DNA from 3 places in the Microbacterium sp. NPDC089188 genome. Region 2 is predicted to be linked to each of the others. Evidence: predicted binding sites of a transcription regulator. Region 2 holds the regulator's gene; each other region holds the start of a gene.

Region 1 (5,241 bases), on a different contig from region 2:
CGCGAAGCACGGTCTGCTCGGCTTCGCGCGCTCGCTGCGGCAGGAGATGCTCGCGCACCGCGGCATCCGGGTGAAGGTCGTGCTGCCGGCCAGCATCGACACCCCGATCTACCAGCGCGCAGCGAACTACACCGGGCGCACCGCCTTCCCGCTCCCGCCGGTGGTCGCCGCCGACCGCGTGGCCCGCGCCATCGTGCGTGTGACGCGCGGACGCCGGCACGAGGTGGGCGTGGGGGCCGCGCAGTTCGTCACCCGTCCGCTGCAGTTCCTCGCGCCGCGCGTCTACGACCGCTTCATCCGCGCGCTGCAGCACGCGCTCGGCCTGCGCCGCCGGCCCGCGACACCGACCAGCGGCGCGGTGCTGGAGGCGCAGCACGACCCCGGCGCGGTGAGCGGCGGCTGGGCGCGCGTGCCGCTGCGGCGCCCGCGTTCTTCCACGGGAGGCTGAGCCCGTCGAAGCCTCCGGTCCCTTCGACAGGCTCACGGACCTCCCGCCACAGGAGGCTGAGCCTGTCGAAGCCCCCGCGGTCGAGAGGACCGATCGGTCAGGCGGCCGTCTCGAAGCCCTCGCGCTGGGTGTTCTCGTCGGCGACCCGCACGCCCCAGCGGTAGGCGAGCTTTCCGCCGAGCCAGCCCGAGACGCTCAGCCCTGCGGAGGCCATGACGCTGAGCCCGAAGGCCACGACCGGGACCCGCGCGAGATCCAGCGCCCGCACGACGAGGCTGGTCGAGAACAGCGCCATCGCGGTGACGTTGATCACCATATGAGCGACGGCCGTCCGCCGAGCCGGCGTTCCGCGCGGAATGCGCGACATGTCGAGCAGGCCGAGCACCGACGCCCCCACTGCCCCGCCGAGACCGATCGCGATGAGCCAGCGCGAGCCCTTCGCGAACGCCCGGGGATCGTCGGCGGCGAGACCCAGCAGGTCGAACACGAGGCTCGACGACCACGCCCCGATGGGCACGGTCACCGCGACCGGATGGAACGGGTGTCCGTACGGCCCCGCCACGATCGAGCGCGGCACCTTGGCCGCGCGCATCGCGGGGAAACTCGCTCCGCTCCGCGGCGCCGGGACCGTCGAGGGCCCCGGCGCCGCGGCATCCATCCCGTTCATTCCTTGTGCAGCGCGTCCTGCGCGCGCCCGGCGAGCTTCTCGACCGTGTTCGGCAGCTCGGTCGTGCCGTAGAACCGCACGTCGGGCTTGGTGGGCGGGGGCATCGGCACGCCCGCGGGGGGCTCGGGGAGGTAGGTGAACTCTCCCTTGCCGTCGGGCGTCGGCTCCGAGGCCCAGGTGCCGTCACCGGCCTGCGCACCGTTGCTGAAGTTGATGTATTGGTACGACACGTCGCGATCCTCCTTGTCGAGGGGGAAGTTGCTCGGCACGGGCATCTGCTCGTAGCCCTCGGCCTGCAGCTCGGCGGCCGCGGCGGCCCACTGGTTCTGATGCATCGTGTCGCGGGCGAGGAGGAACGCGAGCAGGTCCTTCACGCCGTGGTCGTCTGTCTGGTGATACAGCCGCGCGACCTGGACGCGCCCCTGCATCTCGGCGTTCGCGTTGGCGGTGAAGTCGGCGAGCAAGTTGCCGCTCGCGGTGATGAAGCTGCCCTGCCACGGGTTGCCGTTCGCGTCGACGGGGCGGGCACCAGCGCCTGCGACGATCCCGTGCTGGATGTCGGTGCCGCCGATCACGGCGGCGACGGTCGGGTCGTCCTGCACGGCCTCCTCGGTGATGCCGAGCGGCGACTTCTCCAGCAGCTGCGCGATCATGATCGCGAGCATCTCGACGTGACCCATCTCTTCGGCACCGATACCGAACACGAGGTCGCGGTACTTGCCGGGCATGTGCATGTTCCACGCCTGGAACTGGTACTGCATCGCGACCGAGATCTCGCCGTACTGGCCGCCGAGCACCTCCTGGAGCTTGCGGGCGTAGACGGCGTCGGGCTTGTCGGGGGTGGCGCTGTGCTGGAGTTCTTGTCGGTGGAAGTACATGTCTCTCCTCGTCGTCGGGACGCCGACCGGGGGGCTCGGCATCGACGGCCACGAAACGCTTCCTCGCAGGGGTCCGGCACGGGGGTTGCGGGCGCGGTCGACGCGGGCCACAATCGCGCGCCCGACCTCTTGGCACTCTCGACCCGAGAGTGCTAATCTTCTGCCGAGTTGAGCGAACATGACTCAACTTCTAGAGCCCCGGATGCCACGTCCGGACTGATCGAAAAGGAGAACGACCATGGCCACCTACGACCCCTTCCGCGACCTCGACCGCCTCGCGTCGACGCTCCTCGACGCCCGCCGCGGCGGTGGTCCGCGCCGGATGCCGATGGACCTGTACCGCGACGGCGATCACTACGTCCTCGCGGCCGACCTGCCCGGTGTCGACCCCGGGTCGGTCGACATCGACGTCGACGGCCAGCTGCTGACGATCCGCGCCGAGCGCACCCTCGGTTCGGGCGAGGGCGTGAAGTGGATCACCCGCGAACGCGAGACGGCATCCTTCGTCCGACAGCTCAACCTCGGGCAGGGCATCGACACCGAGCGCATCAGCGCCGCCTACCGCAACGGCGTGCTCTCGGTCACGATCCCCGTCAGCGAGAAGGCGAAGCCGCGGCGCATCGCCGTGTCGACCGACGACGGCGAGGGCGTGATCGAAGCGCACGACAGCACGCCGCAGCCCATCGAGCAGTGATCACCACCGGGCGAGGGAGCGGTCCCATCCACCCGCTCCCTCGCCCGGGCGCCTCCGCTTGTCAAGGGTCTCGAACAACCGCCGCTCCCTGACGCACAGTGCCTGGGTGCCGCCGACTCTGTCCTCGCCCCCGCCCGCTGCGCCCGTCGACGACGTCGAGGCCCGGCTGGTGCCGTTCGACGCCCGCGGACCCGTGAGCGCCGCGGTTCTGCGTCACCTCGTGGACGGTGTCGCCACCGGGCACACGGCACTCGCCGACGCGGCGGTCTCCACGACCGCCGACATCGCGTGCGACGACGATCTCCAGCTCGCGCTCTTCGCGCTGTATGCCTCGTCGTACGGATCGATCGCGGCGTTTCGTGCCGAGCTCGAGTGGGATCCCGCGCTCGTCGCCACCCGACGCGTCATCGAGACGGCCTTCGAGGCCTCGCTGCGCGAGAGCATCGCCGTCCCGCAACCACCCGCGCCCACCGCGGATGCCGTGGCCCGCGACCTCTTCGCCCTGACCGGCGCCGAGGGCGGCCCCAGCCTCTCGCGTCACCTGGCGCGCAAGGCCACGCTCGAGCAGGCGCACGAGTTCCTCGTGCACCGCACGGTGTACACGCTGCGCGAGGCCGACCCCCATTCCTGGGCCATCCCCCGCCTGACCGGCCGCCCCAAGGCCGCCCTCGTCGAGATCCAGTCCGACGAGTACGGCGCCGGTCGCCCCGACCGCGTTCACGCGACCCTGTTCGCACGGGCGGTCCGCGGAGCCGGACTCACCGACGCGTACGGCGCCTATGTCGATGACGTTCCCGCCGTCACCCTCGCGTCGCACAACACGATGTCGATGTTCGGACTCAACCGCCGCTTGCTCGGTGCGATCGTCGGTCACCTCGCCGCGTTCGAGATGACCTCCTCGATCCCCAACCGTCTCTATGCCGAGGGGCTGCGCCGGCTCGGCTTCGGCGACGATGTGTGCGGGTACTTCGACGAGCACGTCGAGGCCGACGCCGTGCACGAGCAGATCGCCGGACGCGACCTCGCCGGCGCCTTGGCCGAGGACCGGCCCGATTTGCTCCCCGACATCCTGTTCGGCGCGGCCGCGTGCCTCGAGGTCGACGACCGCGTCGGCCGACACATGCTGGACGCGTGGTCGCGGGGTGCGTCGTCGCTGCGCACGGAGGACGAACGATGACTGACGACCGCGTCACGATCACGGCCTACCCCGACGGTCCCCTCCTCGTCCGCGGTGACGCCCACCTCCTGACCAGCGAGGGGGCGGAGGTGCCCCGTACCCGCCGCACCGTCGCCCTGTGCCGCTGCGGACTGTCGACCATCAAGCCGCTCTGCGACGGAACCCACAAGGCGTCGGGTTTCCGCACCGAGGAGTGAGGCTCTCGCCCCGATGCGTCTCGACGCCGACGACGCGCTGCCGCTGCGACGGAGGGACGACGCCGGTCTCGACGAGCTCGCGGACGACCCTCACGACCTCGTGCGTCGGTCGGCCACGCCCTCACGCGCGCTGCGACGCCGGGTCGCGGACGGCCGCGACCATGCGTAGGCGGCCCGGCAGGAGAGGGGCCCACGCGCACGACGACGCCCCGACCACCGGGAGCGGTGACCGGGGCGTCGGAAGTGCGTCAGAGGTCTTCCGGAGCGAGATCGCCCTGACCCTCTTCGCCCAGTTCGACGACGCCCGGGTCCTCGCCCTGCGAGTCGGTACCGGTGGACTCGGGGTGGATGTCCTCGAGGGGGATGTCACTGTCGTCTGCCGGGATCTCGGCAGGGTCGGCGCCGGTCGCGGTGGCCGGGTTGATGTCGTCGGGATCGGCGCCCTCGTCGAGAGCGGTGGTGGCGTCCCACTCCGCCTGCGCCGGGTCGAGCGCGGGATCCGGCTCGATGGACGTGTCGCCGTCGCGCAGGGGCTGCACACCCGCGATTCCCACGTCCGCGGCCGGCATGGTCGCGTCGGGGGTCGGGTCGATCGAAGCGTCGCTCATGGGGGGTCCTTCCGTCGGACGCGGGGGGCCGCCGGAATCAGCGGTGAACCCATCCAACGCGGGCCCCGCGCAACCGGCCCGCCCCTTGACAGCCTCTCGGCGCGCCCGTACCGGACGTCACGTCCGGCCCGCGCTCCGCTCCACCACCCCACCCCGGGCCGCGCCACGACGCGGCGGAAGGAAAGCCATGGGAGAGTTCCTCTCGGTGCGCTCACGCGGAATCGACGACGTCGAACGCGTGTGGCGCCAGTTCGTCCCCAGTGCCCGTCTCGAGCGGGTCGACCCCCGTACCGTGTCGTTCTCGTGGACCTCGGTCGAGCTCGCGCACTTCTCGGCGGTGTCGTATGAACTCGCGGCATCCGTCCATTCCTCGGTGCGCATGACCGACCAGATCATGGCGTGCCGCATGATCGCGGACGACGTGCGCATCGAGTCGGAGGGGCGCCCCGTCGACCCGCGGCGACCATGGGTGACCTCGGACGCCGGGGCGGACGCGCAATGGACGGGTTCGGCGCGGGTACGTGCCTTCGTGTTCGACCGCAGCGACGCCGAGCGCGTCGCACGCATCGCCT
Region 2 (5,241 bases):
TTCGTCCGCCCCGGCACCGGCGTGCGCCTGCACGGCAAGGTCGACGGACACCGCGCCGACGCCGAGCTGCGCGTCATCTCGGTCTTCGAGGAGCCTCGTCGTGTCGGCTTCATCCTGGGCACCGTGGGGCACTCGATCGTGAGCGGCGAGGAGCTCTTCAGCCTCGAGTGGCGCGAGAACGACGAGGTCTGGTTCGTCGTACGCGCCTTCGATCGGCCCACCGCCCCGTCGTACCGCCTCTTCACCAGCCGCGTCCGGCGTCGGCGCAAGGCGTTGTTCGCGCGCTACCTGCGCGCGATCTCGCCGCTGTACTCCTCCTGATGGGCGGGCCCCTCCCGCTCGGAGACCCCGCGCCGGTCGACGGACGCCTCCCCGACGACCTCGTCATCGATCCCGGCGCCGATTTCGGCGTCTACCTGCACGTGCCGTTCTGCCGCGTGCGCTGCGGCTACTGCGACTTCAACACCTACACGGCGAGCGAGCTCCGCGGAGCGCGGCAGGACGACTTCGCCGACACCCTGGCCACCGAGGTGCGCCTGGCGGGCGCAGTGATGGATGCCGCGGGCGGTCGGCGCGCGGCATCCACGGTGTTCTTCGGGGGAGGGACGCCGACGCTGCTGCCGCCGGGCGACCTCGCCCGCATGCTCGACGCGGTCCGCGACGAGTTCGGCATCGCGCCGGGCGCCGAGGTGACCGTGGAGGCGAACCCCGACACCGTGGACGACGCGGTCGCCGACACCCTCGCCGCCGCCGGGGTGACGCGCCTGTCGATCGGCATGCAGTCGGCCCGGCCCCACGTGCTCGCGGCGCTCGACCGCACCCACGATCCGCTGAACGTCGCCACCGCGGTCGCGGCCGCGCGCCGCGCGGGTCTCGACGTCTCCGTCGACCTGATCTACGGCGCGCCGGGGGAGTCGCTCGACGACTGGCGCGCCTCGCTCGAGGCGGCGACCGCTCTCGAACCCGACCACGTGTCGGCGTACGCGCTCATCGTCGAGGACGGGACGAAGCTCGCGCGGCAGATCCGCTCCGGCGCCGTCGCGACGCCGGACGACGACCTGCAGGCCGACATGTACGAGCTCGCCGACGATCTGCTCGCCGCCGCGGGCTACGACTGGTACGAGGTGTCGAACTGGTCGCGGGGCGTCGCGCACCGTTCGCGCCACAACCTCGCGTACTGGCGCGGCACCGACTGGTGGGGCTTCGGTCCGGGCGCGCACAGCCATGTCGCGGGGCTGCGCTGGTGGAACGTGAAGCATCCCGCCGCGTACGCCCAGCGGCTCGCCGCCGCCGAATCGCCCGCCGCGGCGCGAGAGCGTCCCGACGAGACGGCGCGTCGGCTCGAATCGGTGCTCCTGCGCAGCCGCATCCGCGAAGGGCTCGCGGTGTCGGAGATCCTCGGCGAGGGGCGCAAGGCCGTGGCATCCCTCATCGCCGACGGGCTCATCGAGGGCCCGGATGCCGTTCGCGGGCGCATCGTGCTGACCCGTCGCGGACGCCTGCTGGCGGATGCCGTGGTGCGCGCGCTGACGGCCTGACCCGGGGACGCCTCTGCTGCCCACGGGCTGAATCGTCGGGCGTGACGATGCCCGCGGCCCGTTGGCGCGTCGGTGCTTCGTGCAAACGCCCGGCGAGGCGTAAACGCCCTGTCCGGGGGTTTGCCGCTCGGAGCGGCGTTCACACGCATGCCGCGCCGTCCGACCGCGCCGCCTGACCGCGACGCCGCCGACCTCCGCGAGCCGCTCGACGCACGGGCGGGGCGATCGTCGTAGAATTGGCACTCAGTCGAGTCGAGTGCCAAACGGGAGGAGCAGCCATGGTGTCGGAACGCGGCCTCCAGGTCTTGCGCGCGATCGTCCAGGACTACGTCGACACGCGCGAGCCCGTCGGCAGCAAGGCCATCGTCGACCGCCATGCCTTCGGGGTGTCGGCGGCGACCATCCGCAACGACATGGCCCTTCTCGAGGACGAAGACCTCATCGTCGCGCCGCACACGTCGTCGGGACGCGTCCCGACCGACAAGGGCTACCGCGTCTTCGTCGACCACCTCGCCGAGCTCCGCCCGCTGTCGAGCGCCCAGCGCAGCGCCATCACCTCCTTCCTCGATGAGGCGGGCGACCTCGACGACCTCCTCGCACGCACGGTACGGGCGCTGACGCAGCTGACCGGCCAGGTCGCGATCGTGCAGTACCCCTCGTTCGCTCGCGCCAACGTCACGCACGTCGAACTCGTCGCCCTCGGCGGGCCCCGGGTTCTCGTCATCCTGGTCACCGACACCGGTCGGGTGTCGCAGCGCATCGCGCTCGTGCCCGCCGAGCCCGGCGAGAGCGACATCGCCCTGCTGCGCGCGCGCGTGGGCGCGGTGCTCGTCGGACACAGCGTCGCCGAGAGCTCCCAGCGCGTCTCCGAGGCCCTCACTGCCGGCCCGCGCCCCGGGGTCGTGCTCGACGCGATCGCCGACGCGGTCCTGCGCGTGGTCGGGGAGGAGCTCGAGGCCTTCCGTCAGGACCGTCTCGTCATGGCCGGCGCCGCGACCCTCGCCAAGCGCGAGCAGGACTTCCGCGGCAGTATCTACCCGCTCCTCGAAGCGATCGAGGAGCAGGTGACCCTGCTGCGCCTGATGAGCGAGATGGTCGCCGACGAGAAGGGGCTGTCGGCGAGTATCGGGCGCGAGAACGAGCCTTTCGGCCTCGTCGAGGCCTCCGTGCTCGCGAGCCGTTACGACGGCTCCACCGGCGGGGCCCGCGTGGGTCTGCTCGGGCCGACCCGCATGGACTACTCCTCCAACCTCGCGGCGGTCCGCGCCGTCGCGCACTATCTGACCCGGATGCTCGAAGACGACGACAGCTCGCGCTGACGTCTCGCGCCGCGAGCACTCCCCACGAGAACGACCCCGCGCGAGCGGGCAGGAAGGCGATTGTGGCTGACCACTACGAGGTCCTGGGCGTCGAACGCGACGCCAGCCCGGAAGACATCAAGAAGGCCTACCGGCGTCTCGCGCGCCAGCTGCACCCCGATGTGAATCCCGGCGAGGACGCGTCCGAGAAGTTCAAACTCGTGACACACGCCTACGACGTGCTGAGCGATCCCGAGCAGCGCCGCCGCTACGACATGGGCGGCGACCAGAGCCCGTTCGGGGGCGGGGGAGCGGCCGGGTTCGGCGGTTTCAGCGACATCTTCGAGACGTTCTTCGGCGGCGCGCAGGGCGGCGGCGGAGGCCGCGGCCCGCGACCGCGGTCACGCCGGGAGCGCGGCCAGGACGCCCTCGTCCGCGTCACGCTGCAGCTCGGCGACGTCGTCTTCGGTACGCACCGCGACCTCGAGGTCGACACGGCGGTCCTCTGCGAGACGTGCCAGGGAGCGTGCACGCAGCCCGGTACCAGCGAGGTCACCTGCGACATCTGCCACGGTTCCGGTCACGTGCAGCGCACCGTGCGGAGCCTCCTCGGCAACGTCGTCACCGGCCAGCCCTGCACCGTGTGCCACGGTCACGGCACGACCATCCCCTACCCCTGCGGCACCTGCCAGGGTCAGGGCCGGGTGCGCGCGCGCCGCACGGTGTCGGTCGACATCCCCGCGGGCGTCGAGTCGGGCCTGCGCCTGCAGCTCCCCGGCTCGGGCGAGGTGGGCCCGGCCGGAGGCCCCAACGGCGACCTGTACCTGGAGATCACCGTGGAGGCGCACGACGCATTCAGTCGCGAGGGTGACGACCTCGTCGCCACCCTCGAGGTGTCGATGCCCGACGCCATCCTCGGCGCCACCACGACGATCGAGTCGCTCGACGGCTCCGTCGACCTCGAGGTGCGCCCGGGCGTGCAGTCGGGCGACGTGCTGACGATCAAGGGCCGCGGCATCACGCCCCTGCGGGGCAGCCAGCGCGGCGACCTGAAGGTCGGTGTGCACGTGGTGACCCCCACGCGCCTCGACCACAAGGAGCGGGCTCTCATCGAGGAGTTCGCCAAGCGCACCAAGGCTCCCGGGCCCCGCCTGGCCGAGCACCAACAGGGCATGTTCAGCAAATTCCGCGATCGCTTCCGCCACTGAGCATGGCGCTGCACTTCGTCACCGACGACGCCACCGACGCACAGCCGGGGGATGCCGTGACCCTCACCGGGCCGGAGGCGCATCACGCCGCGAGCGTGCGGCGCGTGCGGGTCGACGAGGCGGTCACGCTCGGCGACGGACGCGGCGTGTGGCTCTCGGGAGTCGTGACCGCTCTCGGCCCCAAGCAGGTCGACGTGCGCGTCACGGGCCGCGAGGAGGTCGCGGCGTCGGTCCCGCGGTTCGTGCTCGTGCAGGCATTGGCGAAAGGCGACCGCGACGAGCTGGCCGTCCAGGCGGCGACCGAGCTCGGCGTCGATGAGATCGTCCCGTGGCAGGCGGCGCGCAGCGTCTCGCGCTGGGATGCCAAGGCCGACAAGGGGCTCGCGCGCTGGCGGACGATCGTCCGCGAGGCTGCGAAGCAGGCGCACCGCGCGTGGGTGCCCGAGGTCGAGGGCGTGGCCCGGACGGCCGACCTCGTCGCCCGTGCCGGTGCCTATGTCGTCCTCGTGCTCGAGCCGACGGCATCCGTCCGCCTCACCGAGGTGGCCGCGGAGGCATCGGACGGTCGCGACGTGGTGCTCGTGGTGGGCCCGGAGGGCGGGATCGCCCCGGAGGAGCTGTCGGCGCTCGAAGACGCCGGCGCCCGCCTCGTGCGGCTGGGCGACACCGTGCTGCGGACCTCCACCGCCGGGGCCGCGGCCATCTCGGTGCTGTCGGCGGCGCACGGGCGCTGGTGAGCCGGGCCGTGCCGGGCGCTTCTCGCATCCGGCGCGGATACGGCAGATCGGGGCGTCGATTCTCCGCCCCGAGCGGCGGGATCCGCCCCGATCCGGGTCGGTGAGCGCCGAGAGGGCGTCGGCGAAACGGCCGAGCCCCGGTGTCGGAGGCCCTCACTAGACTGGATGCCATGAGCGAACCGTCGATCTTCACGCGCATCCTGCAGGGCGAGATCCCTGCCGAGATCGTGGCCGAGACCGAGAACGCCTTCGCGATCCGCGACATCGCCCCTCAGGCGCCGGTGCACCTGCTCGTCATCCCCAAGACGCAGCAGTATCGCAACGTCGTCGAGCTCGCGGCCGGCGACCCGGAGCTGCTGACCGAGGTGATCGGTCTCGCGAACAGCGTCGCCGCCGAGCACGCCGACGGCGATTTCCGTCTGATCTTCAACACCGGCGAGGGTGCCGGACAGACCGTCTT
Region 3 (5,241 bases), on a different contig from region 2:
AGGATGCCGTGGATGCCGTCGTCGAACGCTATGGACGGTTCGCCCGCGATGAGGCGCCCGGCCGATCCGCGGTCTACGAGGCCTGGGCGCATCGCGTGGCGAAGGATCCGACGGTCGCTGCCGCGCTCGCGCCGATTCCCGAGACCCGCCGTCAACCCCCGCTCGTCTTCGCGGTGATGCGCGTGCGCGGGGCGCCGATGGACGACGTCGACGCGTGGGCCCCGTGGGTCGTCGCACACGCCGATGAGATCGCCGCGCAGTGCCGGGTGCGCAGCGTGCAGACCAACGAGCCGCTCCGGTGCGCCGCTCTGCTGCCGGCGCTCGCCCGCATCGACGGTCCGATCGCGCTGCTCGAGGTCGGCGCGAGCGCCGGGTTGTGCCTGTACCCCGACCGGTACTCGTACCGCTACCGCCGAGGCGACGAGCTCATCGCCCTCGACCCGGTCGACGGCCCCTCGACGGTCGAGTTGCACAGCGACCTGACCGGCGACCCCGTCCTTCGAATGCCCGAGATCGTCTGGCGCGCCGGGATCGACCTCAACCCGCTCGACGCCCGCGACGCGGATGACCGGGCGTGGCTCGAGGGGCTCGTGTGGCCGGGGGAGGAGGGGCGACGTGAGCGCATCGTCGCCGCTCTCGACATCGCCGCCGTCGATCCGCCGCTCCTGGTCTCCGGCGACGGCGCGGACGCCCTGCCCGCGCTCGCCGCGCAGGCCCCCGCCGACGCCACGCTCGTGGTCACGACGCCGGGCGTGCTCGCGCACGTGCCGCGCGCTCGGCGCGGGGCGGTCATCGACGCCGCCCGCACCGCGGGACGCTGGGTGACGCTCGACGCCCCCGGCCTCCACGACGGATGGACGGCAGCACCGGGCGTGAAACGGGGCGGCTTCGCCCTGGCGCTGGACGGGGAGGTGCTGGCCGAAGTGGATCCACTCGGCGCGTGGGTGGCGTGGCATCCGGGAGGGGCGTCGTCGGCGCAGTAGCGTGGCGCCGTGCCTCTTTCGGACCGCGACCTCTCCTTCCTCGCCTTCGAGGGTGAATGGCGGCGCCACGCGGGTGCGAAGGAGGAGGCGATCCGGGCGGAGTTCGACCTCACGCCGGCGCGCTACTACCAGCTGCTGGGGCGGTTGATCGACACCCCCGACGCCCTCGCGCACGACCCGATGCTCGTTCGCCGTCTGCGGCGGCGACGCGACGACGCAGTGGCGCAGCAGCGCGCCCGGCTGGGTCGGACGGCGGCCCGCTGACGGGGTGCTCAGGCGTCGACCGATAGCATCGTCCAATGGCCAGATCGACCTTCCCTCGGGATCGCTTCGACGACCTGCCCGATTCCACCGGCCGGGTCGGGGCGCACCGGGCCGAGCGACCGCGCACGCGCGGATGGATCGTGTTCCTGTGGGCGGCCATCGCCACGCTCGTGCTCATCATCGTGGGCATTTTCGGGTCCCTCGTGGCCTCGGGCCGCATCAGCCTCGGCGCCGATGACGCACCCGTTCCGACCGTGTCGGCAGAACCGACCGAGGCCGTCGTCGTCGACACCTCGTACTCGGTGGTGGTGCTGAACGGCACGGGCCAGGACGGCCTCGCCGCGACGGTGCGCGATCAGATCGTGGCGGCGGGGTGGGCCGGTGACACCGTCGAGACGGGGGACTCCGACTCCACCGATTTCGCTCAGACCACGATCTACTACCTGCGCGACGGCGACGAGGCGGCGGCGCGGGGCCTCGCACAGACCATCGGCGGCGCCGAGGTCGCGCAGAGCGACTTCCTGCAGCCGACCGACGACCCGAACACCCCCGACGACGAGAGCGCCGTCAAGCGACTCGTCGTGGTGATCGGCCTCGACCGCGCCGCCGGCGCGACCCCCTCCGCCACCGCGCAGTGACCCTCTCGCGCCGCGTGTTTCCGCGGCGTAACAAGTTGGGGGCACGCGCGTCAACAATCCCCGGAGGGGCCGGTTCGGCGGCATCCGGCGTGCTTACGATGACCGAGTCATCCAGCAACAGGAGATTCGCATGACGCAGGGCACCGTCAAATGGTTCAACGCCGAGAAGGGCTACGGTTTCATCACCGTGTCCGATGGGCAGGACGTGTTCGTCCACTACTCGAGCATCGAGATGTCGGGCTTCCGCGTCCTCGAGGAAGGTCAGGCGGTCGAATTCACCGTCGGCACCGGTCAGAAGGGCCCGCAGGCGGAGTCCGTGCGACTGGCCTGATCCGCTGGCTCGAACGCCGTGGCATCCCTCACCGGGATGCCACGGCGTTCGTCGTCTCACGGACGGCCTCGCGGCTTGCACTCCCCAGGGGCGAGTGCCAGAATGAGTTAGCACTCGCTTTCGTCGAGTGCCAAAATCTGGAAGTCACCCGTCCGGGAGGGACGACACACTTATGGCAAAGATCATCGCTTTCGACGAAGAGGCCCGTCGCGGTCTCGAGCGCGGCCTCAACACGCTGGCCGACGCCGTCAAGGTGACCCTGGGCCCCCGCGGTCGCAACGTCGTGCTCGAGAAGAAGTGGGGCGCCCCCACGATCACGAACGACGGTGTCTCGATCGCCAAGGAGATCGAGCTCGACGACCCGTACGAGAAGATCGGCGCCGAGCTGGTCAAGGAGGTCGCCAAGAAGACCGACGACGTCGCGGGTGACGGCACCACCACCGCCACCGTTCTCGCCCAGGCGCTCGTGCGCGAGGGCCTGCGCAACGTCGCGGCCGGCGCCGACCCCATCTCGCTCAAGAAGGGCATCGAGAAGGCCGTCAAGGCCGTCACCGACGAGCTGCTCTCCTCCGCCAAGGAGGTCGAGTCCAAGGAGCAGATCGCCGCCACCGCGTCGATCTCCGCCGCCGACCCCGCGATCGGCGAGCTCATCGCCGAGGCCATCGACAAGGTGGGCAAGGAAGGCGTCGTCACCGTCGAGGAGAGCAACACCTTCGGCACCGAGCTCGAGCTCACCGAGGGCATGCGCTTCGACAAGGGTTACATCAACCCCTACTTCGTCACCGACCCCGAGCGTCAGGAAGCGGTCTTCGAAGACCCGTACATCCTGATCGCCAACCAGAAGATCTCCAACATCAAGGACCTTCTGCCGATCGTCGACAAGGTGATCCAGGAGGGCAAGGAGCTCCTCATCATCGCCGAGGACGTCGAGGGCGAAGCGCTCGCGACCCTGGTGCTGAACAAGATCCGCGGCATCTTCAAGTCGGTCGCCGTCAAGGCTCCCGGCTTCGGCGACCGCCGCAAGGCTCAGCTGCAGGACATCGCGATCCTCACCGGCGGCCAGGTCATCACCGAAGAGGTGGGCCTCAAGCTCGAGAACGCGACCGTCGACCTGCTCGGCCGTGCTCGCAAGGTCATCATCACCAAGGACGAGACCACGATCGTCGAGGGTGCCGGTGAGTCGGAGCTGATCGAGGGTCGCGTGACCCAGATCCGCCGCGAGATCGAGAACACCGACAGCGACTACGACCGCGAGAAGCTCCAGGAGCGCCTCGCGAAGCTCGCCGGTGGCGTCGCCGTCATCAAGGCCGGAGCCGCGACCGAGGTCGAGCTCAAGGAGCGCAAGCACCGCATCGAAGACGCCGTGCGCAACGCCAAGGCCGCCGTGGAAGAGGGTGTCGTCGCCGGTGGTGGCGTCGCGCTCATCCAGGCCGGCAAGAACGCTCTCGCGAACCTCCAGCTCTCGGGCGACGAGGCGACCGGTGCGAACATCGTCAAGGTCGCCATCGAGGCTCCGCTCAAGCAGATCGCGCTGAACGCCGGTCTCGAGCCCGGTGTCGTCGCGAACAAGGTGTCGGAGCTCCCCGTGGGCCACGGCCTCAACGCCGCGACCGGCGAGTACGGTGACCTGTTCGCACAGGGCATCATCGACCCCGCCAAGGTGACCCGCTCTGCTCTGCAGAACGCCGCGTCGATCGCCGGTCTGTTCCTCACGACCGAGGCCGTCGTCGCCGACAAGCCCGAGAAGGTCGCCGCTCCCGCGGGCGACCCGACGGGTGGCATGGACTTCTGATCCACGCCTGACGCCCGAGAACGCCCCCTCCTCCGGGAGGGGGCGTTCTCCGTTCCGGCGGGCCGGGTGGCGCGGTCTCACACGCCGATGACGGTGCCCCGGTCGCCCGAGGCGGCGCGTCGACGAACGACGCCGCCGAGCCCTCTCGCTCGCGCGAGCGCTCGAGCCTGCCGCGTGTCCTTCCGGCGTGCTGCGGATCGTTTCGCCCACGTCGCGAGACGACCAGGCGGCGTGATCTGCCGAAGGGACTCGCTCACGCGGTCCCGGCCGGACGATCCCCGCCGGGAAACGGAGCGCGGCGTCTCAGGCCGGGGTGTCGGGCCGGTGATCGTCGGGGAGGCGCTCGAGCGGCTGCGTCTCGATCAGCGCATGCTCCGCGGCGTCGCGACGATCGGCCAGCGGAAGAGACACCCGGAACGTCGCGCCCCCGCCGGGGGTGTCGACGACCTCGACCGTACCGTGCAGCAGATCGACGATGGATGCCACGATCGACAGACCGAGGCCGGATCCGCCGGTCTCGCGCGTGCGCGAGGTGTCGGCGCGCCAGAAGCGCTGGAAGATCTGGTCGCGGATCTGCTCGGGAACGCCCTCGCCGTGGTCGATGATCTCGACCCAGCCCATGTCGTTCTCGGCATCCACTCCCACGCGCAGCCCGATGGGGGAGTCGTCGGCGGTGAATCGACGCGCGTTGCCCAGGAGGTTCGCCACCACCTGACGCACCTTGTTCTCGTCGCCCAGCACGATCGGCGCCAGCCGCGGTGTGGGACGCATCGCTCCGGCCGGCGGTGCGGCCGGCTCGGTCGTCGGTGCCTCCCCGGTCGTCGTGGCGGGATCGGTGCCGTCCTTCTGGCGGCGGCGCAGGCGCGACAGCGTGGCTCCGGCGATCGCCATGGCCGACGTGGTGGGAGCCGTGCGGCGTCGCGTCGCGGCCTCGGCGGGGTGTCCGCCCGAATCGAGCAGTGGATCGAGGGTGATCGTGGGCAGCACGAGCGGACCGCGAGAAGTGGTGTCGTCGACCGTGACCTCGCGCTGGGGCGAGGTCACCCGCAGGTCGAGGGCGGCGTCACGTGCGATGGGACGCAGGTCGAGCTCGGTGATCGAGACATCACGGCGCTCGTCGAGGCGGGCGAGCGCGAGAAGATCCTCGACGAGCGCCCCCATGCGGATCGCTTCCTTCTCGATGCGCTCCATCGACTGCGCCACGTCCTCGTCGGAGCGGATCGCCCCCATGCG

The links. The regulator HrcA, encoded in region 2, represses chaperone genes, less so after heat shock. The targets are predictions, from matches to a motif close to TTNGCACTCGNNNNNNNCGAGTGCNAA.
Region 1: AB0N80_RS08035 (Hsp20/alpha crystallin family protein) is a predicted target of HrcA. The motif match lies at 2,123-2,149, and genes of this name have one in related genera.
Region 3: groL (chaperonin GroEL) is a predicted target of HrcA. The motif match lies at 2,324-2,350, and genes of this name have one in related genera.

What each region holds. Positions count from the first base shown of each region.
Region 1 is NZ_JBFBHH010000002.1:392,269-397,509, reverse strand. Features, by position in the region: gene AB0N80_RS08050 (SDR family NAD(P)-dependent oxidoreductase) at 1-448, shown strand, start outside; gene AB0N80_RS08045 (DUF2231 domain-containing protein) at 546-1,106, opposite strand; gene AB0N80_RS08040 (manganese catalase family protein) at 1,112-1,993, opposite strand; gene AB0N80_RS08035 (Hsp20/alpha crystallin family protein) at 2,232-2,687, shown strand; gene AB0N80_RS08030 (iron-containing redox enzyme family protein) at 2,896-3,864, shown strand; gene AB0N80_RS08025 (CDGSH iron-sulfur domain-containing protein) at 3,861-4,061, shown strand; gene AB0N80_RS08020 (hypothetical protein) at 4,075-4,230, shown strand; gene AB0N80_RS08015 (sugar ABC transporter ATPase) at 4,310-4,669, opposite strand; gene AB0N80_RS08010 (helix-turn-helix transcriptional regulator) at 4,857-5,241, shown strand, end outside.
Region 2 is NZ_JBFBHH010000004.1:353,104-358,344, reverse strand. Features, by position in the region: gene AB0N80_RS14820 (DUF1990 family protein) at 1-321, shown strand, start outside; gene hemW (radical SAM family heme chaperone HemW) at 321-1,538, shown strand; gene hrcA (heat-inducible transcriptional repressor HrcA) at 1,817-2,857, shown strand; gene dnaJ (molecular chaperone DnaJ) at 2,920-4,044, shown strand; gene AB0N80_RS14800 (16S rRNA (uracil(1498)-N(3))-methyltransferase) at 4,047-4,781, shown strand; gene AB0N80_RS14795 (HIT domain-containing protein) at 4,952-5,241, shown strand, end outside.
Region 3 is NZ_JBFBHH010000002.1:580,425-585,665, forward strand. Features, by position in the region: gene AB0N80_RS09020 (DUF2332 domain-containing protein) at 1-983, shown strand, start outside; gene AB0N80_RS09025 (DUF3263 domain-containing protein) at 993-1,247, shown strand; gene AB0N80_RS09030 (LytR C-terminal domain-containing protein) at 1,283-1,885, shown strand; gene AB0N80_RS09035 (cold-shock protein) at 2,016-2,216, shown strand; gene groL (chaperonin GroEL) at 2,389-4,008, shown strand; gene AB0N80_RS09045 (HAMP domain-containing sensor histidine kinase) at 4,312-5,241, opposite strand, start outside.